4 regions of the Cellvibrio sp. GW822-FHT04B05 genome follow, and region 2 is predicted to be linked to each of the others. Evidence: predicted binding sites of a transcription regulator. Region 2 holds the regulator's gene; each other region holds the start of a gene.
What was found. The regulator sigma-54, encoded in region 2, starts transcription at its own class of promoters, with help from an activator protein. The targets are predictions, from matches to a motif close to TGGCACANNNNTTGCNNT.
Positions count from the first base shown of each region.

Region 1: a site for sigma-54 is predicted at 2,473-2,490, ahead of atzF (allophanate hydrolase). Genes of this name have one in related genera too.
Region 3: a site for sigma-54 is predicted at 5,979-5,996, ahead of AC1RJL_RS09485 (CmpA/NrtA family ABC transporter substrate-binding protein). Genes of this name have one in related genera too.
Region 4: a site for sigma-54 is predicted at 2,952-2,969, ahead of AC1RJL_RS01785 (pilin). Genes of this name have one in related genera too.

Region 1 is NZ_JBXAMU010000001.1:668,121-675,598, reverse strand. Features, by position in the region: gene AC1RJL_RS02710 (deoxyguanosinetriphosphate triphosphohydrolase) at 1-812, opposite strand, end outside; gene AC1RJL_RS02705 (Fic family protein) at 834-2,123, opposite strand; gene atzF (allophanate hydrolase) at 2,559-4,361, shown strand; gene uca (urea carboxylase) at 4,469-7,478, shown strand, end outside.
Region 2 is NZ_JBXAMU010000001.1:552,441-559,918, forward strand. Features, by position in the region: gene yjgA (ribosome biogenesis factor YjgA) at 1-272, opposite strand, end outside; gene AC1RJL_RS02200 (HPr family phosphocarrier protein) at 463-735, opposite strand; gene rapZ (RNase adapter RapZ) at 739-1,608, opposite strand; gene ptsN (PTS IIA-like nitrogen regulatory protein PtsN) at 1,620-2,072, opposite strand; gene hpf (ribosome hibernation-promoting factor, HPF/YfiA family) at 2,169-2,459, opposite strand; gene AC1RJL_RS02220 (RNA polymerase factor sigma-54) at 2,604-4,259, opposite strand; gene lptB (LPS export ABC transporter ATP-binding protein) at 4,464-5,189, opposite strand; gene lptA (lipopolysaccharide transport periplasmic protein LptA) at 5,196-5,825, opposite strand; gene lptC (LPS export ABC transporter periplasmic protein LptC) at 5,812-6,423, opposite strand; gene AC1RJL_RS02240 (KdsC family phosphatase) at 6,427-6,969, opposite strand; gene AC1RJL_RS02245 (KpsF/GutQ family sugar-phosphate isomerase) at 7,020-7,478, opposite strand, start outside.
Region 3 is NZ_JBXAMU010000002.1:907,230-914,707, forward strand. Features, by position in the region: gene AC1RJL_RS09475 (tandem-95 repeat protein) at 1-3,918, opposite strand, end outside; gene AC1RJL_RS09480 (transglutaminase domain-containing protein) at 4,438-5,595, opposite strand; gene AC1RJL_RS09485 (CmpA/NrtA family ABC transporter substrate-binding protein) at 6,176-7,478, shown strand, end outside.
Region 4 is NZ_JBXAMU010000001.1:446,960-454,437, reverse strand. Features, by position in the region: gene nadC (carboxylating nicotinate-nucleotide diphosphorylase) at 1-806, shown strand, start outside; gene AC1RJL_RS01795 (pilin) at 871-1,410, opposite strand; gene tfpZ (TfpX/TfpZ family type IV pilin accessory protein) at 1,561-2,295, opposite strand; gene AC1RJL_RS01785 (pilin) at 2,367-2,903, opposite strand; gene pilB (type IV-A pilus assembly ATPase PilB) at 3,223-4,950, shown strand; gene AC1RJL_RS01775 (type II secretion system F family protein) at 4,955-6,235, shown strand; gene AC1RJL_RS01770 (prepilin peptidase) at 6,238-7,134, shown strand; gene coaE (dephospho-CoA kinase) at 7,138-7,478, shown strand, end outside.

The DNA of each region.
Region 1 (7,478 bases), 120 kb from region 2:
AGCAATTCATAAATTTCGCTCCAGTTTAGAATCCCCATTTCCAAACCATCTTCAAGATCAATAATGCCATAACAAAAATCGTCCGCCGCTTCCATTAAATACACCAGCGGATGGCGGCAATACCAATTATTGCCCAACTCAATCAAACCGGTTTTTTGTGCGATCTCATGAAAGTGATCCAACTCCGATTGGAAGATTCCATACTTATTATCTTTGGGTCGATTACCCAACACGGTTGGCGATGAAGTCCAGGGATATTTAATCGAAGACGCCAGTGTTGCATAAGTCAAACGCATGCCATCGTGAAACTGGTGATACTCCGATGTAGTCAGCACGCGCAAGCCCTGCGCATTACCTTCAAACACACGGATATCATCTTGCTCAGACGGTGATAAATCTTTTAAAAATTCCGCACCTTCTTTTTGAAACCAGTTACGAATGGCATCTTCACCGGTATGACCAAATGGAGGGTTGCCAATATCGTGTGCCAAACAAGTGGCCTGAACTATATCGCCAATATCAGTCGGCCAAATATGCACAGGCAAATCACCTTTATCTTTCAGCGCCTGCCCCACGCGAATCCCCAAGGTGCGGCCAACGCATGCCACTTCCAAACTGTGCGTCATGCGATTATGGATATGATCGTTCGTCGCGAGCGGATGCACTTGCGTTTTGCGCGCAAGGCGACGAAATGCACCGGAGAAAATAATTTTGTCGTGATCCGAATGGAAAGGCGAGCGCCCTTCCTCGTGTTTTGCCGTGCGCTTACCCAACCGGTCAGCACAGAGCAATTGGTTCCAATTCATGGTCATATATAAATCCCTAACAGTTTTTTAGGAAATCCAGTTTTTCTGAATATCTTGTTTATCACACAATGAATAAATCCATTCCTTACCGTCTTTTTGTTTGTCAAAAAAATTGAGATCGACCAAGCCATTTAAGACGGCTGCAGCGGTGTTATAAGAACAGCTCAATTTCTCTTCAATATATCTCGCAGTAAAAATTGTATTCGGGCTGCTCTTTGCAACTTGAAAAACAATCTTTTGTTTTTCGCTAAGTTTTCCATAAATGCCCGAATTAAATAGCCACTTATTAAAAGATTCAATATTATCAACAGTTTTTTGACAGTGTGATTTAAACGCAGCAACAGCACGCATAATCACAGAGCATTGATACTCGATAAAATAGGTCATATCCATTTCGTCAGTTTCTGTATACAAATAAGACTTACCATACTGCGTAGCAGCTTCTTTCAACAAATTGCTAATTGATATGTAGCGGAACGCACCGTAATCCTTTTTAAACATAAACCAATAAAACAATGCGCGTGCAACTCTACCATTCCCATCATTGAACGGATGCTCATAGCCTATTGCAAAATGAACACAAATAGCCTTTATCAGTGAATGGATATAACTTTGACTTTCTATTTCATCATGATCGGTATTCATCCAGTCGCATAGTGATTGCAAACGGTTGTCAAGTCCAACAGCTGGAGGTGGTTGATGTACGATATTTCCATCTCGATCTTCAACAACCACATTGTCAGTCAACCGAAAAACACCGGGAGCGTACTTTTCATTATCTATGCCTGCTACACCAATAGAATGTAACTCTCTTATTAGATCAGTAGTTAAAGGTAATGACCGTTTATCCCATATAAACTGCATCATTTTAAAATTGCCAGCAATCATTCTTTCGTCAATGCTGCGCGGTTCACGTTTTCTCTTGATCATATCTTTTGCAATCAAGGTGGTTGTAGCCGAACCTTCCAATTGACTACTACTGATGGGCTCATCTTCAAATAGGTCTTCCAGCACATAGGAGAGGTTCTGCTCCTCACCTATTTTTCTATTTGCCCATTCCAAAGCAGCGGTAGTAGTAGATTGATCGACCAAGGTTTTGGTTTTTTGAATAAGTGAAGTTTCAATATATTTACAAACACTCTTTTGGTCACCTAAGCCAATCAAATACTGCGATTCTTTAAACCTTCGCGCATCCTTAGTCAAAGCCCAAGCTAAATCTACCTTCAGATGTTTTGGCACCCGATGACGGAATTCATCAAAGTGAAGGTATCGGCCTTTGTCATCTACCGGATGCCAGAAAGCTAAATAATCCATCATGTCAGGCTCATGATTTTCACTAACATATAGCCAAGGATTATTTGGTAACTTATGCGGAGGAGGCCGCTTGATCATTTCAATTCATCTCAAAAACTAAAAATATTGAGATGAACTATAGTGGAAATACTTTCATATCTCAATATTCATGAAAATTGAGATATGAAAACGAGAACTACCCGCACCAAGTTAGCCCGTCAGAAGAATTTAGACGCACACATTCAGCGCATAAAACTTCCCCCAAAGCCTCATCCAAATCCCGCTTAACCTTATTTTCTTACGTCATTTAACTCATTGAATAAAAAGGATTTTATGCATTCCATTTAACTGTGCTGGGCACGCAAATTTCTGTTGGCATAGTTTCTGCTGAATACAAACTTGTATCCAAGATTGTATTTAAGCCCAAGGTTATTTTAAGAACGGTATGCAGGAACGATAATGACGCAGTCGCCAGATTTTGTAACAACCGGTTGGACCATCAACGAATGGTTGAACGCTTATCGCAGCAAAGGACTGACCGCGCGTAATGTATTGCAATTATTGCGCGCGCAACTTAAAGCAGATGATACCGCCTGGATGTATATCGTCTCTGCCGCTGAATTGGATGCGCAATTAGATGCACTGGAAATCCTGGGCGATTCAGTCAGCCTTCCGCTTTACGGTGTGCCTTTCGCAGTGAAAGACAATATCGATGTTGCAGGTATTCCCACTACCGCCGCGTGCCCTGCATTCACTTACATACCCGAAGCCGATGCCACCGCAATAGCGCGGCTCAAACAAGCCGGAGCAATTGTGCTCGGCAAAACCAATCTCGACCAATTTGCCACTGGCTTGGTCGGTACACGTTCACCCTACGGTGCCGTGCCCAATTCATTTAAAGCAGATTACGTTTCCGGCGGTTCCAGCTCCGGCTCCGCCACCACAGTCGCGCAAGGGCTAATACCGTTTAGCTTGGGAACGGACACCGCCGGTTCTGGCCGCGTACCTGCCGGCTTCAACAATATTGTTGGATTAAAACCCACTAAAGGTCGCTTCAGCACCAAAGGTGTTGTGCCGGCATGCCGCAGCCTGGATTGCATTTCGATTTTTGCGCTCACCGTTGATGATGCAGAAACAGTTGCAACTGTAATGGAAGGATTTGATGCGGCCGACGGTTATTCACGCATTGCACCTGCCGCCGCGAATTATTTCTCTAACAAGCCACGTTTTGGTATTCCCTCTGCGCCGGATTGGTTTGGTGATGCACAAGCCGAAGCTGCCTGGTTGGAAACATTGGAAAACATTTCTGCCTTCGGTGCCGAATTAGTCACTATTGATTTCACTCCAATGTTTACGCTCGCGCAATTATTGTATGGCGGCCCATGGGTTGCAGAACGCCACGCCGCTATCGCCGATTTTATGCAAGATCATGCCGATGATATGAATGATATTGTGCGAGGTATTATTGAAAAGGCAGTTCATTTTTCTGCAACAGATGCGTATCGCGCTGAATATCGCCGTGCCGATCTTGCACGTGAAATCAAAACATTAATGAGCAATGTTGATGCACTGTTGGTTCCCACTTCACCGCGTCATCCAAGCATTGCCGAAGTCGCAGCTGATCCTATTGGTATTAATAGCCAACTCGGCACCTATACCAATTTTGTCAACCTCGCCGATTGCTCTGCGCTCGCATTACCCGCTGCTATGCGCGCCGATGGCTTGCCATTTGGTATCACCTTAATCGCCCCAGCATGGCAAGACGCAGCACTCGCAGCATTCGGAAAAAAATGGCACAGCAGCGTGCATTTGCCGCTTGGTGCAACCAACAAACCGACACCGGCATTAACGATTAAAAACACGCCGCCGCAAGGTTATGTTCGCTTGGCAGTTGTTGGTGCCCATTTGACCGGCATGCCACTCAATGTGCAGTTGCAAGAGCGCAATGCACTTTTTGTTGAGAGCACCTACACCGCAAACAATTACCGTTTAGTTGCCTTACCGAATACCACGCCACCAAAACCTGGTTTGATTCGCTCAGCAGAAGGAGCAGAAATTATTGTGGAATTGTGGGATGTGCCAGTGCAGCACTTCGGCAGTTTTGTCGCACTGATTCCCGCTCCACTCGGTATGGGTACTTTGAGTTTGCACGATGGACGCGAAGTAAAAGGTTTTATTTGCGAGGGCGCAGCTGTGAATGGCGCAACCGATATTACGCATTTAGGTGGATGGCGGGCTTATATAAAGTCGCTGCAAAGATGATGCGTAGGTTGGGCAGCCATGCCCAACAAAAACAACAAATGTTAATCCTGAGTGTTGGGCATGGCTGCCCAACCTACGCAAACCAGAATTACAGCCGGAGAAGAATCATGTTAAAGACCGTACTTATTGCCAACCGTGGGGAAATCGCGGTGCGCATTGCCAAGACCCTGAAAAAAATGGGCATCGAATCGGTTGCAGTTTATTCCGATGCAGATCGCAATTCAGCGCATGTCACTGCCTGTGATAAAGCAATTTGCCTTGGTGGTAATACGGCCGCAGAAAGTTATTTGAAGGCAGATTTAATCCTCGCTGCCGCAAAGGAAACCGGCGCGCAAGCAATTATTCCCGGTTACGGATTCCTCTCGGAAAACGCCAAATTTTGCGAGCAGTGTGAAGCAGAAGGTATCGCGTTTTGCGGTCCTACTCCTGCACAAATTCGCGAATTCGGTTTGAAGCACACTTCACGTGAAATTGCCGAAAAAGCCGGAGTGCCGCTTACTCCCGGAACCGGCTTATTGAGTTCGGTTGATGAAGCAGTCACATCCGCAGCCGAACTCGGTTATCCGGTCATGTTAAAAAGCACTGCCGGTGGTGGTGGCATAGGTTTAACACGTTGCAACAACGAAGCTGAATTAATCGCTGCGTATGAAAGCGTAAAACGTTTAGGGCAAAACTTTTTCAGCGATAGCGGTGTATTTCTCGAACGTTTTGTCGATAACGCACGTCACGTTGAAGTACAAATTTTTGGCGATGGCAATGGCAATGTACTTGCACTGGGCGAGCGCGATTGTTCACTGCAACGCCGCAACCAAAAAGTAGTAGAAGAAACGCCCGCACCAAATTTACCGGCTGCCACACGCGATAAATTATTAGCTGCCTCAAAAAGTTTGGGTGAAGCAGTCAATTATCGCTCGGCGGGAACCATTGAATATATCTACGATGGCGCACGCGATGCTTTTTACTTTTTAGAAGTAAACACCCGTTTGCAAGTTGAACATCCCATCACTGAAGCTTGCACCGGTGTAGATTTGGTCGAGTGGATGATTCTTACCGCCGCTGGCACGCCGCCGAAACTGGATATCGATATCACTCCAAAAGGCGCCGCCATCGAAGTGCGTTTGTATGCCGAAGATCCGGTGCGCGATTTCCAACCGTCACCGGGGGTATTGACTGATGTGGTATTTTCAGAATCTGCACGTATCGACACCTGGGTTTCAACCGGCACTGAAGTATCACCTTATTACGATCCAATGATCGCGAAAATTATTGTGTACGGCAAAGATCGCGCTGATGCAATTAGTAAAATGAGTACAGCACTGAATGAAACCCGTGCAGCAGGTATTGCGACCAATCTGGATTATTTGCGCCAGATTATAAACTCGGATTTTTTTGGCAGCGGCGATGTTGCCACCAACAAATTAGCCGGTTTTGAATATCAAGCGCCGGTGGTTGAAGTATTACATCCCGGCACCTATACCAGCGTGCAGGATTATCCCGGTCGCGTCGGTTTGTGGAGCATTGGTGTTCCACCTTCAGGTCCAATGGATGACTATGCGTTTCGTTTGGCTAACCGCATCGTCGGCAATCATGAAAGCGCTGCCGCGCTTGAATACACTATTATCGGACCGAAATTAAAATTCCATCGCGACGCAACTATTGCACTCACCGGTGCTACATCACCGGCAAAAATCGATGGCGAATTAATTCCTTTCTGGCAACCGGTAGCCATTAAAGCCGGACAAATTCTTGAAATTGGAAAAGCCGATCAAGGTTGTCGCGGTTACCTTGCCGTACGCAACGGTTTTGATGTGCCGGTTTATTTAGGCAGTCGCTCTACATTTGCACTGGGTCAATTTGGTGGCCATGCCGGTCGCACATTGCGCGCAACGGATATGTTACCGATTAGTAATCCGGCAATTGTCGCTTGCACGACTCCGGCCCCGGTTTATGACGCGGCAGCTGCACCCGCTGAATTGATTCCTACCTATCCTAATGAATGGGAAATCGGTGTGCTTTACGGCCCACACGGCGCGCCGGATTTTTTCAAAGCCGAAGCGATTGACATGTTTTTCTCCACAGCGTGGGAAGTGCATTACAATTCCAACCGTTTAGGCATCCGCTTGAACGGACCAAAACCAACCTGGACTCGCAGCGATGGCGGCGAAGCCGGTTTGCATCCATCCAATATTCACGATACTGAATACGCAATTGGCTCAATTAATTTCACCGGCGATATGCCCGTGATCCTCACCAAAGACGGCCCCAGCCTCGGCGGATTTGTTTGCCCGGTGACCATCGTAAAAGCTGAATTATGGAAAGTAGGCCAGGTAAAACCCGGCGATAAAATTCGCTTTAAACGTTTGAGTTTTGATACAGCCCTGGCGCTGGAGTTGTCGATTGATCGCGCGATTGAAAACCTGAGTGTACAGCCGGCTGTCCTGCCTATCCCGATTGTTAAACCGGAAAATACGATTTCCGAATGTATCCTTGCTGCACTTCTACCACAGGGCAACCGTCCATTGGTGAGTTATCGCCAGGCGGGTGATAAATATATTTTATTGGAGTACGGCGACAACATTCTTGAATTGAGTTTGCGTCTGCGTGTGTATGCATTGATGGAAGCATTAAAAGCATCACCGATTGAAGGTGTAATTGAATTATCACCCGGGGTGCGCTCACTGCAAATTAATTACGACAGCCGCGTTATTCACCAACAGCAATTAATCAATCAGTTATTGGTCATCGAAGAAACACTGGGCGATGCTCGCAACACCAAAGTGCCCAGCCGTATTGTGCATCTGCCGATGGCATTTGAAGATTCAGCAACGTTGGATGCAGTTGCCCGCTACCGCCAATCCGTGCGCGACACCGCGCCATGGCTGCCAAGCAACACCGAATTTATGCGTCGCATTAACGGCCTGGATTCAGTTGATCAAGTCAAACAAATTCTATTTGAAACCAGCTACATGGTGTTAGGTTTGGGTGATGTATATCTCGGTGCACCTTGCGCAGTACCGGTTGATCCACGCCATCGTTTACTCACGTCCAAATACAATCCGGCACGCACTTACACCGCTGAAGGCACTGTGGGAATCGGCGGCGTCTACATGTGTATTT
Region 2 (7,478 bases):
TCAACCGCTGCCTTGATTTCCTCATGATTGCCTTCACGCATCAACCGGCCGATGTATTGCACTTGGCGGCGGCGGGCTTCTTTGGGCGGTAATTTGCGCGCGATATAAATAGCGTCGAGCATGGTATCGCTCAGCGGAATGCTGGCGAGCTGTTTTTCATTCATATCAATCAGGCTTTCACCCAGCGCTTGTAAAGCGTGCATATCGCGTTTTACCTGCGATTTGCTCAGGATGTAATCATCGGGATTGATGTCGTCGTAGTTGTAGGCCATAAAAATTACTGTACCTGGCGCGCGCAGGGCGCAATTGGATATAACAGCTGGCGCTTGGACACCAAGGCTGGGATGCCGTGGATGGTCGCTGAGCCGGAAAAGGTCGCGCAGCTTAGTGCAGAAAAGCAACAACAACAACCGCTTTTACCATTAACCGGGTGCGCAGGTTACTGTTATAACGATAGTTCGTTTATTCGCCTTCTTCAAAGCGATCGGCAATCAGCGCACGTATGGCGCAAATTGCAGCGTCGGCATCATCACCTTCGGCGCTGACCTCCAGGGTTGTGCCACAGCTGGCGGCAAGCAGCATTAATGACATAACGCTCTTGGCATCGGCCCAGCTACCTTCGCCCACGCGAGCGGATACTTTTGCCTCAAACCGGTTGGCAAGGGTGGCCAGTTTGGCGGCAGCGCGTGCGTGCAAGCCGCGTTTGTTGATGATATCGAGAGTTTCAGTCTGCATAATCTAGTGTTTTTTGTGCTTGTTAATATCGCGATGGCGAACCTGGACATCGCTAAAACTGTGGTCGAAATGTTTTTGTAACCGCTCCGATAGATACACAGAGCGGTGTTGGCCCCCGGTACAGCCAATCGCGATGGTAATGTAGCTGCGGTTATTGGCTTGGTAACGCGGCAACCAGCGAGTGAGGTAATGCTCGATGTCGTCGTACATTTCCTTCACTGTCACCTGCTCTTCCAGGAAGTCGATAACCTCCTGGTCTTTGCCAGTTTGCGGCCGCAGGTTGGGTTTCCAATGCGGATTGGGCAGGCAACGCGCATCGAATACCAGATCGGCATTCACGGGAACTCCGTGTTTAAATCCGAAAGATTCAAACAGGATTGCCATAGTCGATTCGCTGCGGCCAACTACTCGTTCTTTCACCAGGTCGCGCAACTCGTGCAGGTTCAAATGACTGGTATCAATCACTTGATCTGCACTGTCGCGAATAGGCTCTAGTAGAGTTTGTTCAGCAGCAATCGCCTCTTCTAAACTGGTGTGTTTATCTGACAGCGGATGCTTGCGTCGGGTTTCACTAAAACGCTGAATAAGTACGGCGGGTTGTGAATCCAGAAACAGTGTCTGGAATGGCAGGTGCGCTTCTTTAAGGGTACTGATCATTTGTGGGAAGATTGACAAATCTTGCCATGCATTGCGCACATCAATACCAATCGCAAAGCGATGTTGGTCATCTTTATGAATCTGGATCTGGGCCACCAGTGCGGGCAATAGGCTGACAGGCAGGTTATCGATACAGTTAAACCCCACATCCTCAAGGACATGCAGTGCTGTACTTTTACCTGAGCCGGAAAGGCCGCTGACAATCACCAGATGCATAATTGGTCCTGTTAAGGAGCGGCGAGTGCCGCTTGGTAGAGCGCTTCATTGCTTTTGGCGGCGCGCAGGGTTTGGCGATAATCGGCATTATTCAAAGCTGCGGCAAGTGCCGCGAGGGTTTGCAAATGTTCGCTATGGGCATCTTCCGGCACTAACATGGCAAACAATATATCGACGGGTTGTGAGTCGATTGCATCAAAATCAATCGGGTCTATCAACGTGATCAGCGCCCCGACGGTGCCGTTGCAATGTTCAGCGCGGCAGTGGGGAATGGCGATACCGTGGCCAATGCCGGTCGAGCCCAGACGTTCGCGGCCAATCAGGCGGCGAAATAAATCATCGGCATCAATTTCGGGAATGTCCTGCGCAATGGTGTTGGCTAGCAACTCCAGCGCGCGTTTTTTACTGCCGCCTTCGACACCGCAGAGGGTTCGGCGAGGGGTGATCAGATTTTGAATTTGCATGACTGGGTGATGCCGGGCATCTCTCGCTGGATAATGTGGTCATCGCTTATGGCGATGACAGCACAGGTTCAGTTAACAGGTTGGTGCATGCGCCGATTAGCGATGGCTGCGCATTTTTTCTTTGTGTTTAATTAATTGGCGATCAAGCTTATCGGTCAGTAAATCGATTGCGGCGTAAAGATCGTCATGGGACGCGTCGGCATGTACATCTTTGCCGCTTACGTGAATGGTGGCTTCTGCCTTTTGAATAAGTTTGTCGACTGAGAGGATAACGTGTGTGCTGGTGATGCGATCGTGATGATGGGTCAGGCGCTCCAGTTTACTGGTGACATACTCTTTCATTGAATCGGTAACTTCTACATGGCGACCGCTGATATTTATTTGCATAGATACTTCCTCTCGCTAGAAATAAAACAGTTGCAACCTGCACAACCTCTATTACATCTGTGAATTTATGATCCGAACTTTATTCAATATTCAACATTCAACTACATTCGAAAAACCGTCGCACTACAAGTGACCAGTAATGTATTAAATAGTTTTACGCTCGTTCGACGGTGGAATATTGAGGGACTCGCGATATTTCGCAATGGTACGGCGCGCCACTTGAATACCTTGCTCGGCGAGCAGATCGGTAATTTTGCTGTCGCTCAAAGGTTTTTTGGGGTTTTCTGCGCTCACCAATTTTTTAATAATCGCGCGAATCGCAGTTGATGAGCATTCGCCGCCACTATCAGTACTTACGTGGCTGGAGAAGAAATATTTCAGCTCAAAAATCCCTTGCGGTGTATGCATATATTTCTGCGTGGTGACACGCGAAATAGTAGACTCATGCATTTCTACAATTTCAGCAATATCGTGTAGCACCAATGGCTTCATTGCTTCAGGACCGTAGTCCAGGAAGCCGCGTTGTTTTTCCACAATACAACTCGCTACTTTCAGCAAGGTTTCATTGCGGCTCTGCAAGCTCTTCAGGAACCAGCGTGCTTCTTGCAGGTTATCTTTGAGGAAGGTGTTGTCAGTGCTGGAATCGGCGCGCTTCACCATAGAAGCATAGTCCGAATTAATCCGCAGGCGTGGTGCAATATCCGGATTTAGTTCAACTATCCAGCGGCCATCACGTTTTTCAACAAACACGTCGGGAATAACATATTCCGTGTCGCCGCTCGCAATCATATCGCCCGGGCGCGGATTCAAGCTTTGGATTAGCGCTACAGCGATGCTGAGTTCTGCTTCCTTGAGTTTGGTGCGGCGCATTAACTGGCGATAATCGCGGCTGCCGAGTATTGGTAAATATTGCCTGGCGATTAACTTGGCTGAATCCAGGAATGGCGTTTTAGGATCGAGTTGTTGCAGTTGCACCAGCAGGCATTCGGAGAGATTTTGGCTGCACACGCCGCAGGGGTCGAATTGTTGCAGGCGGTGTTGTACCGCTTCGACTTCATCGAGTTCAAGCTCTTCGAAATCGCCGCGCATACCTTCAAAAATTTCTTCGACGGTGATGGATAGCATGCCACTGGGTTCTACCGCATCGATAATGGCCATCGCCAATACGCGGTCGCGATCCGACATAGGTGTCAGGTTCAGTTGCCACATCAAATGATCGTAGAGTGAGTCAGTAGCCGCGCGACGGCTTTCGAAGTCATTGTCTTCGTTGTCGTAATTGCTTGAGCTGCTGCTGGATGAGGATTGGTAAACGTCATCCCAACTGGTGTCTACCGGCAAATCGCTGGGGATTGATTCATTCCATTCGCCATTGTCAGTGCTAAAACTATCTCCGTCGCCATAGACATCGGAATCGCCGAAGGATTCGCTTTCACCAAAGCTTTCGCCCTCGCCAAAACTTTCACCTTCCGAATAGCTATTGCTCTCGGCGTAATTATTATCGGCGGTGGCGGAGTAACTTTCGCTGGCAGTGAAATCAGTGCCATTATCGGCGCCGGCTTCGGCAGCAATTTCCAGTTGACGGGTGTAATCCGCTTTATCTAACTCACTGCCTTCATATTCGTTGGCGGCGCTGGGCGAATCAAAAGCTTCTTCGATCTCCAACATTGGATTGGACTCGAGTGCTTCCTGGATTTCTTGTTGCAAGTCTAACGTCGATAATTGCAGCAAGCGGATCGCCTGCTGCAATTGCGGAGTCATGGTCAGCTGTTGGCCGAGTTTAAGCTGGAGAGATTGCTTCATTATGTGAACGACAAACCCTTATAACGCAGGATGGAAAACATCAGTTATGTGGAGTTTAGTCAGGGTTGGCCGCGCAAGCAATAAGCTTAAGCAAGCTTTATGCCTAATGGGCAAAGATTGTTACTTGTCAAGTCGTTTATGTGGGGTCTATTGTGCTGGTGACGGGCGGTCGGTAACACTTAAGGCGACTAGTTAAAGAGGTGTTTACAAGCGGAAATTTTCACCCAGATAGACTTGGCGCACTTTGCTGTTGCTTAGCACTGTCTCGGCATCGCCTTCGGCAATGATATGGCCTTCACTGACAATATAAGCGGTTTCGCAAATATCCAGCGTCTCACGCACATTGTGATCGGTGATAAGCACACCGATACCGCGATCTTTCAGATGGCGGACAATCTCCTTGATGTCATTCACCGAAATAGGGTCAACACCGGCAAAGGGTTCATCGAGCAGGATGAACTTGGGGTCGGTCGCCAATGCGCGGGCAATTTCTACCCGGCGGCGTTCACCACCGGACAGCGCCATACCCAAGCTGTCGCGGATATGGGTGATGTGAAATTCATTCAACAACGATTCAAGCTTTTGCTGGCGCTGTTGACGGTCGAGATCATGACGTGTTTCAAGGATCGCCATAATATTATCGGCGACCGTCAGCTTGCGGAAAATCGATGCTTCTTGCGGCAAATAACCAATACCGGCGCGGGCGCGGCCGTGAATCGGTAGCTGGGTAATATCGCGGTCATCGATCAACACGGTGCCATTATCAGCGGGAACCAGGCCGGCAATCATATAAAAACAGGTGGTTTTACCGGCGCCGTTGGGGCCGAGCAAGCCGACGATGCGGCCGCTTTCCACGGTGATCGAAACATCAATTACAACCTGGCGTTTTTTGTAACTTTTGGCGAGATGGCGCGCGTGCAAGCTGGGCATAAGGTATCAGTCTGATGATGCGGTTGATGAGGCGGCGGACGAACTGGCTGATGCCGGGCTTTGGGACTGGCTTGGCGAAATAATCTTGATGTCGTCACCGGCTTTGCCACCTTTGGGTGGAATTACGATTTCAATGCGCTGGCCACCACCACTGGCGGTATTATTGCCGGCGGCCTTCATTACTTCTTTAACCAGATCGTAGTCGATATGCGGGCCGCTCATGACGGCGCCATTCTGTTCAACGGACGCATTTTCGACCAACAATAAATGCTCGTTGTTCGGCGTGTAAGTAATTTGCTTGGCTGCTGCAGTCACCACACCTTGATCTTTTTCCGGTTGTTGCTGGAAACGGGCGGGGCTTCCGGTGGCAATCATTTTCTCGACGCTGCTGTCGGAGTTGGTATGAATCACGATGGAGTCCGCCGAAATCACCAGCGACCCCTGGGTAATTTTTACCGATCCGGTATAAGTGGCCACGCCGTTTTTCTGGTCGACTGTCAAGTTGTCGGCTGAGCCGCGAATAGTTTCATTTTTGTCAGTGGGCAAGGCATAGGTAGCGACGCTGTAACTGGCGATGAGTGCGGTTAGCGCGAGCGCGACTGGCGATAATGTAAAACGGAATTTAGCGGGGATCATAAACAGCCTTAACCTGGGACTTTAACTGAAGCCGACTCTGCGCCAGGTCGGCATCCATACCTTTTGCATCTATCTGACCTTTAGCGCTGCGCATCTTAACAGCTTTGTCAGTTTCCGCGAATTGTTCACGGGGGCGCACATGCAGTTCGCTGGTGGTAATTTGGATCAAGCCCTGGGACGGAGTCTGTTGTTGGATAAGAACATTTTCGAGCAGGCGAATCAATTGACCGTTGCCCTCACTGCGTCCGATAGTGGCAGTTACTAACCAGGGCGCATTGGAATCGGCATCATGGAAAGCCATATTAGGCTGCTCGATCAAGGTGTAATCAGTGTCTGACGGCACATCCGGATTCATTTGGTAATGGGTGACTTGGGGAGTCGTCAACTGGTAATGCAATTTACCTTGCACATCAAATTCGCGCGTCTCCACTTCCTTCATATAAATCTGCGGGAAGCCGCTGGGCTCATATTCATAACCAACCACATCTACTTTCTGGCGCAGCGAAAAAGCAAAAAAGCAGAGGACTAAAGCAAATGCCACCAGCCACGGAACAGGCACGTATTGAGGAATTTTTTGGGCGCGTTCCAAAAGTTTCATTGCTTAGTGTTCACCCTTGATTGCCAGATAAGATGCCAGCATTACGTCGAAAGTATCCTGCGCCTGCATGATTAAATCACAAGCTGCGCGTACTGCGCCTTCACCACCGCGCTCGCGGCTTTGCCAATGTGCGCGGGCGGCTACACTAACGTGGGCATTAGCAACAGTAAATGCGAGTCCAACACGGGTCATTACTCCCAAATCCGGCCAGTCATCACCCATGAAAGCGATTTCGTCCAATGCGAACGGGTGTTCTTGCAGGATTTCCTGCATGGCCTCCCATTTGTCTTCACGGCCTTGTACCAGCAGGGTAATGCCCAGATCGCTTGCGCGGCGGGCGACCAGATTGCTGGTGCGGCCGGTGATAATGCCTACTTTAACGCCGGTTTTCTGTAACGCCTTGATGCCTTGGCCATCAAGCGTGCTAAACGATTTAAGTTCTTCACCCTGGTTGCCGAAATAAAGGCGGCCATCGGTCAGTACGCCGTCGACATCCAGTAATAGAAGTTTGATGCGCGCGGCGCGTTCGCGTAATTCGGGGTTCATGCAGCGATTCCAGTGCTGCTGATCAATCGCAATTGATCAGCTTTTTTTGATTAAATAATGCCTGCGCGCAGCAAGTCATTGATTTTTACGACACCCACCAACGCTTTTTGTTCGTTGGTGACAAGTAATACGTTAATTTTTGCCTGCTCCATTAATGCCAGTGCTTCTGCAGCCAGCGTATTGTCGCGCAGCATTTTTGGGTTGGTATTCATCAATTCCCCGACACTGGCGGTGCGGATATCTACACCCTTGTCGATACTGCGGCGTAAATCGCCATCGGTAAAGATTCCGAGCAGATCTCCGGCAGGACTCATGACAGTTGTCATGCCAAAACCCTTCTCCGACATTTCCATCAATGCACCCAGCATCGGCGTTTCCGGAGTTACACGCGGGATGTCATCGCCGCCGTGCATCACATCGGCAACACGTAACAATAGCTTGCGCCCGAGTGCACCGCCGGGGTGGGAAAAAGCAAAGTCTTCGGCGGTAAAACCGCGCGCTTCAAGCAG
Region 3 (7,478 bases), on a different contig from region 2:
ACTGGTTACCAATTGCCCATCGGAAACATTAACCGTAATAGTGACTAAACCTGCCTTGCCGGTAACGGGTGTGATTTTAATTGTGCGATTCGCACCGCTGCCACTTAACACGATTCCACTTGCTGCAATGACATCGGTTTTATCCGATACCGCAGTAACAGTGAGTGATGCTGCCGCTGTTTCAATATCACCAACAGTGATGCCTAATACAGAAGTGGAAGTATTCTTCTCAATTTGTTGATCGCCCGGTACAACCAGGGTTGGCTGGTCATTTACACTCGCAACATTCACCACGAAGGTTGAAGTACTCGTTGCCTGTCCATCGGACACCGTAAGTGTAATCGTTGAACTACCAAACATATTCGGGAGAGGAGTTACTTGTATAGAGCGGTTTGTACCGCTACCACTCACAATAAGATTTGTATTTGGAATGACGGATTGATTGCTGGATACAGCAGTCACCGTTAAAGAAGTAGCTTGGGTTTCTTCATCGCTAACGGTAAACGCCAATGGGCCACTCGCCTCATCTTCCAGAATATTTTGTGTAGGGATGGCAGAGATCGCGGGCAAATCATTAATTGCATTCACTGTCAGGCTGACTGATTTGAATACACTGGATGGCCCCTGGCCAGTACAGGTGATAGCAACCTCAACGGTTTGATTAGCTGTCATCACTGAAGGTGCAGTGTAAGTCACATTGCCGGATGTGCCATTTACACCACTGATACCGGTCGCACTGCAATGTTGGGCGTTTGTTGCACTCCAGGTTAATACCGCTGTATTGACGGCACCCGATGCCGGGCTTTCACTAATTGCATTCGGATTGAAACTGGCAGTAATAACCGGCGCTGGAAAAGTAACCTCAACTGTGCGCCCTTCCCCAGTGTTACAGGTTGGATTGCCATTGGGTGGACCACCTGCAAAATAACAGTCCTGTAAGAGATAAACATAAGTTCCATTCAGGGTACGGGTGTCGGTAAAGGAACCCGATACAGCGCCCTGCTCAACCAATGTAGTCCAATTACCCGAGATTGGTTTTACCTTGATAGTCACGTATTCACGCGCATAATCCCACGTAAAAGACACGGCACCATTACTGCTGGTTGTTGGAATATTCGTAAACGTTGCGGGAAGATCATTAACGGTAACCGTGAAAGTATCGCTCGCGGTTAATGCACCATCAGATACCGTTACCGTAATCGTAGATGTACCGGTTTTAGTCGATGCGGGAGTAACAGAAATTGTTCGGGAATTACCGCTACCACCCAAACTGATATTGCCATTCGGGATCAAACTGGTATTGCTGGATGACGCAGTGACCGTTAATAAATTTGCTGCAGTATCTATATCACCAACTGTAAATCCAATCGCGCCACTACTTGCTTTTTCATTAATTGAAATATTAGCGATATCTGAAATTGTCGGTGCATCATTTACTTCGCTCACTGTTACGGTAAAGCTCTGGCTTGCTGTTAACTGCCCGTCAGATACGGTCAATGTAATTGTTGACGAACCAGATGCATTGGCAACAGGAGTCACATTAATACTACGGGTGCCCGCAGTGCCTCCCAACACCAGATTGCTGTTGGGTATTAAAGCGGTATTGCTCGACGTTGCTGTGACTACCAGTGATGTTACAGCCGTTTCCACATCATTGATCGTGAAATTGCGGGCTCCAGTACTGGTATCTTCGTTAATAGTGATATTGCCCGGTGAAGAGATGGTCGGAGCATCATTTACCGCATTTACGGTCACAATAAATGTATCGATTGCCGTTAATGCACCATCGGAAACGGTAACGGTAATTGTTGCTGTCCCATTGGCATTTGCTGCCGGAGTGACAACTATCGTGCGCGCTGCACCACTGCCGCCCAAACTGATATTGGCATTTGGAATCAAACCGGTATTGCTGGATGAAGCAGAAACCACTAATGAAGTGACTGCCGTATCTATATCACTTACCGTAAATCCGATCGCACCGCTACTGGTATCTTCATCAATAACAATATTGCTGATATCAGAAATTGCGGGAGCATCATTCACTGCATTTACAGTGACCGAAAAACTGGTGCTTGCAGTTAATGAACCATCATTAACATTTACCGTAATTGTACTACTGCCAGATGCATTCGCAGCTGGGTTGATAACAATAGTGCGGATGGCTCCGCTGCCCCCTAAAACAATATTACCGTTCGGAATTAATGCGGTATTACTGGAGGATGCGGAAATAGTTAACGAACTCGCTGCCGTTTCTTCATCGCCTACGGTAAAACTGATTGCGCCGGTACTGTTGTCCTCATTAATTGTTTGGGCTGCAATCGCAGAGATAGTGGGTGCATCATTTACCCAATTGATAGTGAGCGAAGCGTTTGCGGTGGTACTCCCACCGCCACCCGTACACGTAACGGGAATTGTGATGGACTGGTTCGCACTCATCACACTCGATGCCGTGTAAATCACACTACCTGAGGTAGCACTGACACCACTAATACCGACCGCACTACAACTGGTTGCATTAGTCGATGACCAGGTTAATGTTGCTGTGGCACCTTCGTTAATTGTTGTTGGTGACACGGAGGCACTGACTGTTGGAGCCGGTAATGTTATTACTACCTGGCGGGTGTCAGTGACGGCACAGACCGGATTACCATTCGGTGGTCCACCTGAAAAATAGCAATCCATTACCTGGTATATGTATGTGCCCGTTTGGCTTCGAGTATCAGTAAAGGAACCGGAAACGGCTCCCTGATTGACCAGCGAAATCCAATTACCCGAAATCTCTTTTACCCGAATATCCACGTATTCGCGCGCGTTGCTCCAACTAAATGGCACTATGCCATTACTGCTGGTAGTTGGAATACTGGTAAATACTGCGGGCAAATCATTAACGGTAACAGTGAAGGTATCGCTCGCGGTTAGTGCACCATCAGACACCGTTACTGTGATAGTCGCTGAACCGGTTTTATTCGCTATAGGCGTAACCGCAATTGTTCGGGAATTACCGCTGCCACCCAAACTGATATTGCCATTCGGAATCAAACTGGTATTGCTAGACGAAGCAGCAATAGTTAATGAACTTGCAGCCGTATCGATATCATCAACACTAAATCCAATCGCACCACTGCCGGTATTTTCATTGATTGAAATATTGGCGATATCTGAAATGGTGGGCGCATCATTTACAGCGGTTACGTTTACAACAAAACTGGTACTTGCTGTTGATACACCATCGCTCACAGTAACGGTAATGGTACTGCTACCTGATGCGTTTGCTGCCGGCGTCACCAAAACCGTACGGTTAACATCACTTCCACCCAGCGAAATATTACTATTGGGAATTACCACTGTATTACTGGATGAGACTGTAACGGTTAACGCACCTGCTGCCGTTTCTTCATCACCTACGGTAAAGCTGATTACACCGGTAGTGGTATCCTCATTAATTGTGCGCGCAGAAATCGAAGAAATAGTGGGAGCATCATTTACGAACTGCACCACCACGCTGGCATTAGCCGTTGTGCTGACACCGCCATTGCCACAGGTGACAGGAATAGTTACCGTCTGATCGGCGGACATCACCGTAGGTGCATAATAAGTCACATTGCCCGAAGTGCTGTTGACGCCGCTGATACCGGTTGCACTGCAACTGGTTGCATTGGTCGAAGACCAGGTTAGCGTCGACGTACCACTTTCACTAATGGTGGCTGGCGAAAGCGTAGCAGTGACCGTGGGCTGCGGAATGTTAATAACCACACTTGCACCGGCCCCCCCGCTACAAGTCGTTGTGCCACTGACCACACGGCAGTCGGTAAAGCTATATACATAAGTACCCGGCTGTGTTTTTTGCACAGCCATGGAACCTGCCGATGGCCTGTCCTGTACCGGTGCCCACACCATAGTCGTCGTACCCGACGCCATGAAACCTTCGTTAAATCTCGCAAAGTTATAAAGGGCGCTCCAGGTTACGGTAAATCTGCCATCGGGCGTTGGAGGGGAAATCGTGAGTGTGGCTGCCGCATTAGTCTGGCCGCAAACCAGGATCAATAATGCAAATAACAGTGGAGAAGATATCTTTGCCCAACAATGATTGTTACAAAAGACTCGAACAAACCGGAGAAGACCTGACATGAACATGGAAAAATCCTTTATTTACATCGTATAAAAATAGATGGAACTGCATAGATTAGTATCCGGTAGAAATCGCCTTTATTTGGGTAAAGAAGAGGGGAAGTACTCAATGCTCCCTGTATCAATAACCAATCCCTGAAGAATACGTGCGGATACGAAATATCTTTCTGAAACCTGGTAGAGAGACATAATCGCATCAGGCTGGGTGGCGCAGAATGACACAAATGATAGCTTTTTGGACAACGTTGTCAACAGGTGCAGCATATACATTAATATATCGCCCACCTAAATCACGCAAAACGGATGTGATCAAAACCGGATCGTGCTTAACTGATACAACTTATCGCGCATGTGTTGCGCACTTTCACTATCGCCCCGCTTTTCATAAACTGTGATTGCAAACTGATAAAAACGCTCTTCATTTTCTTCTTTTTTGATTGCCTTTTTGATCAGCACCAACGCTGAATCAATATCATTTTTTTCCAGGGCTTCCTGAGCGCGCTTAAATATGAAATAGGGATTTGCATTGCGATGCATACGCACCCGTTTTTGATACTCACTGTATTTTTGCGTATTGCCCATCTCCTTATACAACCCGGCCATATTGTGCATGATGGTGTAATCGCGCGGGTTGATGTTGAGACCGTGCAGGTAAATAGCTTCAGCTTCTGCAAACAAACCCTGACGGCGATAAAAACTGCCGAAATTGCTCCAGATATAGCTTGGCTTGTCGCTCATCGACAAAGCCTTGCGCAAATATAAAAAAGCATCGCGCGCGTTGCCCTCTGCCGATAATTCCATACCGCGATTGGAATAGTATTGGGCGGCGATTAAATCCTTGCCAATCACATGTTGTTTGTAGTGCGGACGAAAACGCCGCATCTCCAAATCCACAACTATATCGCTCACATCAGCCGTACCCACTACCCGCGCAAACGTGCGTTGTGGGCGCGGCATAAATACTTTGGCATTAACATGCCGCATAAATAAATAGGTATCCCCGGCACGCATATCCCATGTGGGAGGCAAAATTACTTCATTCACTTCCGCCGTCAGGCCAACATGGCGAGCCATAGCGACAAATAACAAGGTGTAGCTCAGGCAATTCGCCTGGCGCGTCTCAAACGCTTCGATACCGGTGATAGTGTTGTAAGCGCTGTAGACAATACCGCGGCCACCATATTGAGTTGAGGTCATCAATGCTTTATGCAGCGCCTCTGCTTTGGCATCACTACGGTTCATCTTCGCGGTTACTGTCTCCGCAAAAACCTGCATTTCTTTGGTCAAGCCAAATAATTCCACATCCGGCAGCTCGCTCGCCTGATAGGGTCGCCCCAAAATCAATTTCCCCGACAAAGCCGTCGCCAGAGGGTCTTTATCTGCCAAAAAAGGGACTTTCTGCACCACGGAGGTACAGGCTGCAAGTGTAAAACCGAGTAATACAACCAAAAAACGGAGTGATTTCATTGTTATTAGGCTCTAATCCGGTCGATCAGTAGCTTTCAGTATAGGAGTTAATTGGCCGCCACGCGCGCCGCGAATACCATACGTAATTCGTGCTAAACCCGTGAGGGAAAAGAGAATTTATATTCTCAGGTAATGCCTTCACTACCCAATGCACGCAAGGCTCCAGCTCGCCTACGATTACAGTCTTTTATCCTTTGCGCAAAAAAAGTGCGCGCATGACCGGATAAGGCATCTGCCGGCGCACAAACCACCCACAAAACCCAGCACCAAAAATACGCAGCCACTTTTATTGCGATCCAACACTGTGCAAAAACAAGCAAAAAATAAAAGAATCATCGCAAACACTGCAAATTCCCTGCGCCGTTAAAGTGCACCACTGACCTTGGCACAGTGTTTGAATAAGACCTGGTGTACCGACTCACCAGATCACACAAATTTTTCAATTTTCTGAATTATTTTTTTAAATTTTATTTTCAGAGAAAAAATAAAAATCGAATTTATTACCGATGTTTGCATCCGCAGCCTGGAGCCACAAATGAAAGTAACCGCTATTACAATGAAAAAGATTTCACGATTGTTAATGCCCTTGGCAAAAAAGATATTTGTCCTTGCTACCACCTTTTCTTTGATTACTGTTGCGCAGGCAGCCACTGGCCCTGCGGAAAAAACCGATTTGAAATTTGGTTTTATCAAACTTACCGATATGGCAGACCTTGCAGTAGCTTACGAAAATGGTTACTTCGATGATGAGGGTTTAACTGTAGAACTCGAAGCGCAAGCCAACTGGAAAGTCGTACTTGACCGCGTTATTTCCGGCGAGCTGGATGGTTCACATATGCTGATGGCACAGCCCGTTGCCGCCAACATCGGTTACGGTACCCAAGCGGAATTGGTAATTCCTTTTACTATGGCGCAAAACACCTACGCCATTACTGTTTCCAATGAGATCTGGAAAAAAATGAAAAAGAATGTGCCGGTGGGCGCCGATGGAAAATTGGTTCATCCCATCAGTGCCAGCACATTAAAACCTGTTGTCACTGAGTTGAAGGATGCGGGTAAATCAATGCAAATGGGCGTGGTATTTCCGGTCTCAACCCACAATATGGGTTTGCGCTACTGGTTAGCTGCCGGCGGAATTAATCCTGGTGTATATGCACCGCATAAAGGTGATACCACCGGCCAACTTGACGCCGACGTTTTACTGTCAGTCACACCACCGCCACAAATGCCGGCAACTATGGAGGCAGGTACTATCCAGGGTTACTCAGTAGGTGAACCCTGGAACCAACAAGCCGTGTTTCGCGGCATTGGTGTGCCGGTGATCGCCGTGCATAACAAAATGGGTGATAAAGTATTTGCAGTAAAAAGAGAATTTATCCAGAAATATCCCAACACCAGCGTGCGCGTTGTTAAAGCCATGATTCGCGCAGCGAAATGGTTGGACGAAAAAGAAAATTCCAACCGCAGTGCAGCAGCCAAAATGATTTCTGCAGCGCATTACGTCGGCGCGGATTATAAAGTTATCGCCAACTCCATGACCGGTGTATTTGAATACGAGCGCAAAGATGTACGTCCAACGCCTGACTTCAACGTGTTCTTCCGCTACAACGCCTCATACCCATATACATCCGATGCGATCTGGTACCTGACCCAAATGCGCCGCTGGGGCCAAATCCCCGAAGCAAAACCCGATAGCTGGTATATGGAAATGGGCAAAAAAGCAGTAGCACCGGAGATTTATCAACAAGCTGCTGCTGACTTGATTGCAGAGGGAAAAATGAGCGCGAGTGATTTCCCCGATTTTAAAACCTTCCAGGGCATTCGTGCAGTGAATGAAACCGAATGGATTGACGGCGTGCAATTTGATGCAACCAAACCTAACG
Region 4 (7,478 bases), 110 kb from region 2:
CTGAAATCGTATCGATAGCACTCGCCGAAGATATAGGTGCCGGGGACATCACCGCGCAGCTTATTCCTGACGCACAGATTGCTGAAGCCGATATCATCACCCGCGAAAACTGTATTTTCTGCGGCAAAGCCTGGGTCGAAGAGGTATTCCGCCAGTTCGATCCACAAGTACACATCATATGGCATATAGAGGATGGGCAGGAAGCTATAGCTAACAGCCTGCTCTTCACCCTGCAAGGCAGCGCACGCAGCTTGCTTAGCGGCGAGCGGGCTGCATTAAACTTTGTACAGACCTTGTCTGGCACCGCCACCATCAGCCACCACTACGCATCTTTGGTGGCGCACACAAATGTGAAGTTGCTCGACACACGTAAAACCATCCCCGGTCTGCGCACCGCACAAAAATACGCCGTCGCTTGTGGCGGCTGCCATAATCATCGTATCGGCTTATATGACGCATTCCTGATCAAAGAGAACCACATAGCCGCCAGCGGCGGAATTGCCAATGCAGTTGCAGCAGCGCGAGCCATCGCACCGGGAAAACCGGTTGAAGTAGAAGTGGAAAACTTTATTGAATTGAATCAGGCACTGGAAGCTGGAGCAGATATCGTCATGCTGGATAATTTCAATATTGAAGATATGAAGAAAGCAGTAGCGATTAATGCAGGGCGAGCGAAATTGGAAGCATCGGGAAATATTAACGAGCAAACGTTAATCCCGACGGCGGAAACCGGGGTGGATTTTATTTCTATTGGTGGATTGACGAAGCATTGTCGGGCGGTGGATTTGTCGATGCGGCTACAATAAATTACAGCTTAGGGAATAAACTTTGGCACCACCTGACGCATGAAAATAATCAATAAGTTAAGCTTCAATATCGGCAGTTAGCAGGCAGAAACTTGAATGCAGCCACATGCGCAGCTGTAGTTAAACAACCCCAAACAACAGATCCATTAGCACTCAATCCTGCTGTTGGAATACCTGCCGCACTTATTGTGCCGGCCCCCGGCACTAAACGAATAGGGTTTCCAGCCCCTAATGCAATACCAACTTGATTACGGTAGGTGATACTAATGGTAGCCTCACCTACTGTAACAGCACTCACATCAGCAATGCCATCAATAGCAAGGCTTTGGACGTTCTCAGTTCCATTAACTGGAAATTCATAAGCAAATGACCCAGGATCTGCAGGACCATTCCCGGCGTAGGAAGGAATTGCACCATTACTCCGACTTGCATAGGTTTCTACAACAGCAGTTTTGGCAGCCGATGCCAAACTCAAACCTTCAGAGACCTTACTTCTAATAATGTAATCCTGATAGGCAGGTAAAGCGACCGCACTCAAAATACCAATGATCGCGACCACCATCATTAGCTCAATTAATGTAAAACCTTTCACCTGCTTTTTCATAACTCACCTCTCATTCCCGTTGTAATGAAAGAGCACGACTTATACCAATATAAAAAAAACCAATAAAAACAAATACAAAGAGATAAAGATAAATAAAAAGCTTAAATAAATTTGACAGTAAATATACCCTTGTGACAAAAATTGTTAACACTACTCCCATGGAATCAAATCGACAATTGCAACAATATCTCCCTCCTCACGATTAATTAATACAGTCACTGGTTTTACCTTGCTCATCATCGGTAAAAAGGCATTAGCTTGTGGATACTTTTTTAAAGTTTGTGCAACAAGATCAACAGAATTGTACTTATTCAGGTCTGAAATTGGTCTAGATTTTCCCACCAATGTTTGCATCTCAGCATTTAACTCCACATATAAATCTGGTCGCTGTGGAATATCAATACCTGCAATCAACGCTTCAAATGTCAAATTATTATTTTCCTCTATTCCTGCCGGAGCACGCGCGGCTACCCATTGGGGACCAAACCAGTTCTTGCTTTGAAATTGAAGACTGGCTTTTTCGTAATAAGGATTATCCAATTCATACGACTGCACCAAATCAAACCTATCTACAGAAAATACCAACCATACAGGGCGCCCATTTTCTACTGTCCATAAACCATAAATCAAAGCGGAAAACTGGATCAAACCAATTACAGCCAAATCTATTTTTAAATGCTTTTTCAGTGGATTAGCAACAATTAAAGTCAATACCGGCCCCAAAATCATATCGCACACCAGTAAAATCAAAAAAACTTTGGTAACACCAGTAGCCCTATCTAATGGAGCCGGATACCAATAGTGAAAAACCAGCACCAAACTTAATAATGCAATTACTACGCAAATAAGCAGATGAATAACAAAAGCATGAATACGAAATGTCATTACATTCACCTCAAACTTCTTTCAAAAAAAAACCGCCCGAAGGCGGTTTTTATAACTAGCTAATGAGCCTATTAGAAACGGCAGTTAGCAGGCAAATATTTGAATGCAACCGCAGTCGCGCCAGTTGTCCTGCAACCCCATACAATTGGGGAGCCACTGAGAATTGCAGCAGCAGGAACACCGGCAGTAACAACACCACTACCAGGCTCGAGAAGAATAGGGTTAGCAGCACCCAACGCAGCCGCAACCTGGCCGGCATATGTAATTGAAATTGTTGCTTCAGAGGCAGCAGGAGTAGCGACGTTGGCTATAGCGCTAATAGCAATTCCGCCAACGTTTTCGGTTGCAGCAGGCAATGAGTAACCATAAGAGCCAGCTGCTGGGTCACCCAGAGCAGGCTGGGCAGCAATAGCACCAGTACTACGACTTGAAACAGTATCAACTACAGCTGTTTTTGCCGCAGCTGCCAAAGTTAAACCCTCAGATACTTTTGTACGAATAATATAGTCTTGGTAAGCAGGCAACGCTACTGCAGCCAAAATACCAATGATCGCGACAACGATCATCAATTCGATCAGGGTAAAACCTTGTTGAATAGTTTTTTTCATAATATGACTCCGAAAGATAGGATAGGATCAAACAAACACGAATAGAGTTCAGCAAGCCCCATGCCAAATCGAGACATGGGTGAAAACATGCCCTATCTAACGATTAACCACATACAAAATGCGCTCAACAGAGAAACATCAACGAAAACAGCTTACGCAAACAGACACATAGTGACACTTTTCGTCAATTTTCAATTTTCTAATTCAAAGCAATCCGATGAGCTCAAGCAAGTCCCAAACCAGCTGCTAAAGTTGATGTAATATGCGCACCGAACAGGTAATTTCGTTTAACTAATTTAATACTACTGAATATAAACAAATGAATAATCCAACCCCGGTATCACTTAGTGGTCTCGCACGCAGACTGGTTGCAGATAATATCCTTGATGCAGATTTGGCAACCAAATCAATAACACAAGCGAAAAAAGATAAAATCCCCTTTGTACAACACCTTGTCGCTAATGGTATTTTGGATGCGCGCACTCTTGCCCGGATAGCTTCGGAAGAGTTCGGATCGCCCGTATTTGATCTAGCCGCACTGAATACAGATAGTATTCCCCAAAAGCTGGTTGACGATAAACTCATTCGCAAGCATCACACCCTACCTATTGCCAAACGCGGCAATCGATTATTCCTTGCAGTTACTGACCCCACCGATTTACACGCCCTTGATGAGATTAAATTCAACACGGGTATCAATACAGAAGCCGTTTTAGTTGAGGCAGACAAACTCAAAGCAGCAATCGATAAATATTTAAATGCACAGGAAGAGTCGCTTGGGGATGCTCTTGGTGGCCTGGACGACGACCTGGACGATTTGGACGTTCAATCGGTTGCCGATGCGGCGACTAATGAAGACGCGGGGGCAGAAGCAGATGAAGCACCCATCGTCAAATACATCAATAAAGTATTGCTAGATGCAATCAAGGGAGGTGCATCCGATATTCACTTTGAGCCCTATGAAAAAAGTTATCGAATTAGATTTCGCACTGATGGAGTACTGCATGAAGTTTCTCGCCCGCCGGTAAATCTGGCATTTCGTATGGCGGCACGCTTGAAAGTAATGTCGCAAATGGATATATCTGAACGGCGCCTGCCACAAGATGGCCGGATTAAACTCAAGGTATCCAAAACACGCGCTATTGATTTTCGTGTTAATACCCTGCCGACTTTATTTGGTGAAAAAATTGTGCTGCGTATTCTCGATCCCAGCTCTGCGAAGCTTGGTATTGATGCATTAGGCTATGAGGATACTCAAAAACAGCTTTATATGGATGCCCTCGCACAATCGCAGGGAATGATACTGGTTACTGGTCCGACCGGCAGCGGTAAAACAGTATCACTATATACCGGCCTAAATATTCTCAACACATCCGAAGTCAATATTTCCACAGCGGAAGACCCGGTGGAGATTAATCTTGAAGGTATTAATCAGGTACAGATGAATACCCGCGTAGGCCTCACCTTTGCTGAAGCGTTACGTTCATTCTTACGGCAGGACCCGGATATCATCATGGTGGGTGAGATTCGCGACCTGGAAACAGCTGAGATCGCGATCAAAGCATCGCAAACTGGTCACTTAGTACTATCAACGCTCCATACCAACTCTGCACCAGAGACATTAACTCGCCTGCTTAACATGGGCGTTCCTGCATTTAACGTTGCAACCAGCGTAAGCCTCATTATTGCCCAGCGGCTTGCGCGCCGCTTATGCCCAGCCTGCAAAAAGCCAGCAACAGATATTCCAGCAGACATTCTCACCCAAGAGGGATTTGACGAAATAGGCATACCGCGCGCAGAATTCCAACTCTTCCACCCTGTTGGTTGTGAAAAATGCAATGGTGGTTATAAAGGACGCTTAGGTGTATATGAAGTAGTTCGCATCACCCCACTGATTGCCAACCTTATAATGGAAGGCGGCAATTCCCTCCAGATTGCACGCGCAGCAAAAGAAGCAGGCTTCAATAATCTACGGGTATCCGCATTGCGCAAAGTAGCAATAGGACTAACAAGCCTCGAAGAGGCCAACCGAGTCACCAAGGATTAATCCTATGGCATTAACATCAACAGCAAAGTCAGCTAATGTAGCTGCCAAATCAAAAACTGCGGTAAAGCCTAAGCAGATTACGACAATCAACACTTATGTATACAAGGGTGTTGATAAAAAGGGTAATAAGATTCAAGGAGAAGTTAATGGAGGTAGCCCAACTATCGTAAAAACTTTGCTGGCAAAGCAAGGAATTAGTGTCAAGTCAGTATCGAAAAAAGGTAAACCTTTATTTGGGTCAAGCGGCAAAGCAATCAAACCAGCAGATATTGCTGTTTTTTCTCGCCAAATGGCAACAATGATGAAAGCTGGTGTGCCTTTGGTTCAAGCATTTGACATTGTGGCAGATGGCCTAGAGAACCCCAACTTACGCAAGCTTGTCCTTAGTATTCGTGACAGTGTGGCTGCTGGCGGTGGTTTCGCTAATTCACTTCGAGAGCATCCAAAATATTTTGATGACCTCTTTTGCAATTTAGTCGATGCAGGTGAACAGTCTGGCGCACTTGAAACAATGCTTGACCGCATCGCCACGTATAAAGAAAAAACTGAAGCGTTAAAAGCAAAGATCAAGAAAGCAATGACCTATCCAATTGCCGTTATTGTAGTTGCGGTTGTAGTAACAGGTATTTTACTTGTCAAAGTAGTGCCTCAATTCGCTGAGACTTTCAGTAGCTTTGGTGCGGAGCTTCCTGCATTTACCTTGTTTGTACTACATCTATCAGAACTCGCTCAGCAGTATTGGTTCATGATTTTGATAGGGACTGTAGGAGCAGCGTTTTTATTCAAACAAGCAGTAAAGAAATCACCAGCACTCGCTTATAGAGTAGATAAGTACGTATTAAAAATACCAATTGTTGGGCAGATACTTTATCTATCTATCATGGCGCGCTTTGCTCGCACTCTTTCAACAACGTTTGCAGCAGGCGTTCCATTAATCGATGCCCTGACTTCAGTTGCAGGAGCAGCAGGGAACAGAGTTTATAGCGAAGCAATAATTAAAGTAAGAGATGACGTTTCAACAGGCCTGCAACTAAATACCGCACTGAAAACAAAAGCTATATTTCCTACACTATTAATTCAAATGTCAGCAATCGGCGAAGAATCAGGTGCACTTGATGCAATGCTTGATAAGGTTGCTACCTATTATGAAGAGGCCGTAGACAATATGGTTGACAGCCTCACCTCTCTCCTGGAGCCTATGATCATGTCAGTCCTAGGAGTATTAGTTGGGGGGCTGATGATTGCAATGTATTTACCGATCTTTCAAATTGGTCAGGCTGTATAACAGTGACATTTTTTTCAGCTTTGCAAGCCTATCCCTTTTTAGGATTGGCTTGCACATTATTTCTGGGTTTGCTCGTCGGCAGTTTTTTAAACGTTGTAATTTATCGCCTTCCCAAAATGATGGAGCGCGACTGGCAAGAGCAATGCCGTGACTTTTTAACGAACGATGGAAGCGTAGCAACACTACCCTCTAACGATTCAAAACAGGAACCATTTAACTTAATGGTTCCTGCCTCCCGCTGTCCTCATTGCGGCCACAAAATAAAACCTTGGGAAAACATTCCGGTTGTTAGTTATTTATTCCTCAGGGGTAAATGCTCTAGCTGTAAATCTGCAATATCCATTCGCTACCCCGCTGTCGAGCTGGTAACCGGTCTGCTGTCGGTTGCAGTTATTTATTATGTGGGAATCAACTGGAATGGTTTAGCGGCGCTGATTTTTACCTGGTCACTGATTGCGTTGACCATGATTGATTTTGATACCTATTTATTACCCGACGATATTACCTTGCCGCTTTTATGGTTGGGGTTGATAGTTAATAGCTTTGGCAGTTTTACCGATTTACCCAGTGCACTTTGGGGTGCAATAGCAGGCTATCTAGCGCTCTGGTCGGTCTATAAAATATTTAAGCTGCTAACCGGAAAAGAGGGCATGGGTTACGGCGATTTTAAATTGCTTGCTGCACTTGGAGCCTGGATGGGCTGGCAAATGTTGCCGCAAATCATTTTATTGTCTTCGCTCGTCGGTGCCGTGATAGGCATTTCACTGATTGTTATTCGCGGTCGCGATAAAAATATCCCTATCCCCTTTGGACCTTATCTTGCGATTGCGGGTTGGATTGCTTTTGTCTGGGGAGATGTGATCAATCAAAGCTATTTAAAGCTTTTCATTGGTAGTTAGTTCATGAATACACCCAAGCTAATCGTAGGGCTTACCGGTGGTATTGGCAGTGGCAAATCTGTGGTTTGCAATCGTTTTGCCCAACGGGGAATATTGATTGTCGACGCAGACATTGTTGCAAGAGAAGTCGTGGAACCCGGTTCAGTTGCGCTGCAACAAATTCAGAACCATTTTGGTGATGATATAGTTCAGTCAGATGGACATTTAAATCGTAGCAAATTGCGTGATGTTATCTTCACGATTCCCGAAGAAAAAGAATGGCTGGAATCTCTTTTACATCCGATAATAAATACTGAAATCCGCAGCAAGTTATCGAACGCAAACAGTGATTACGCAATTTTGGT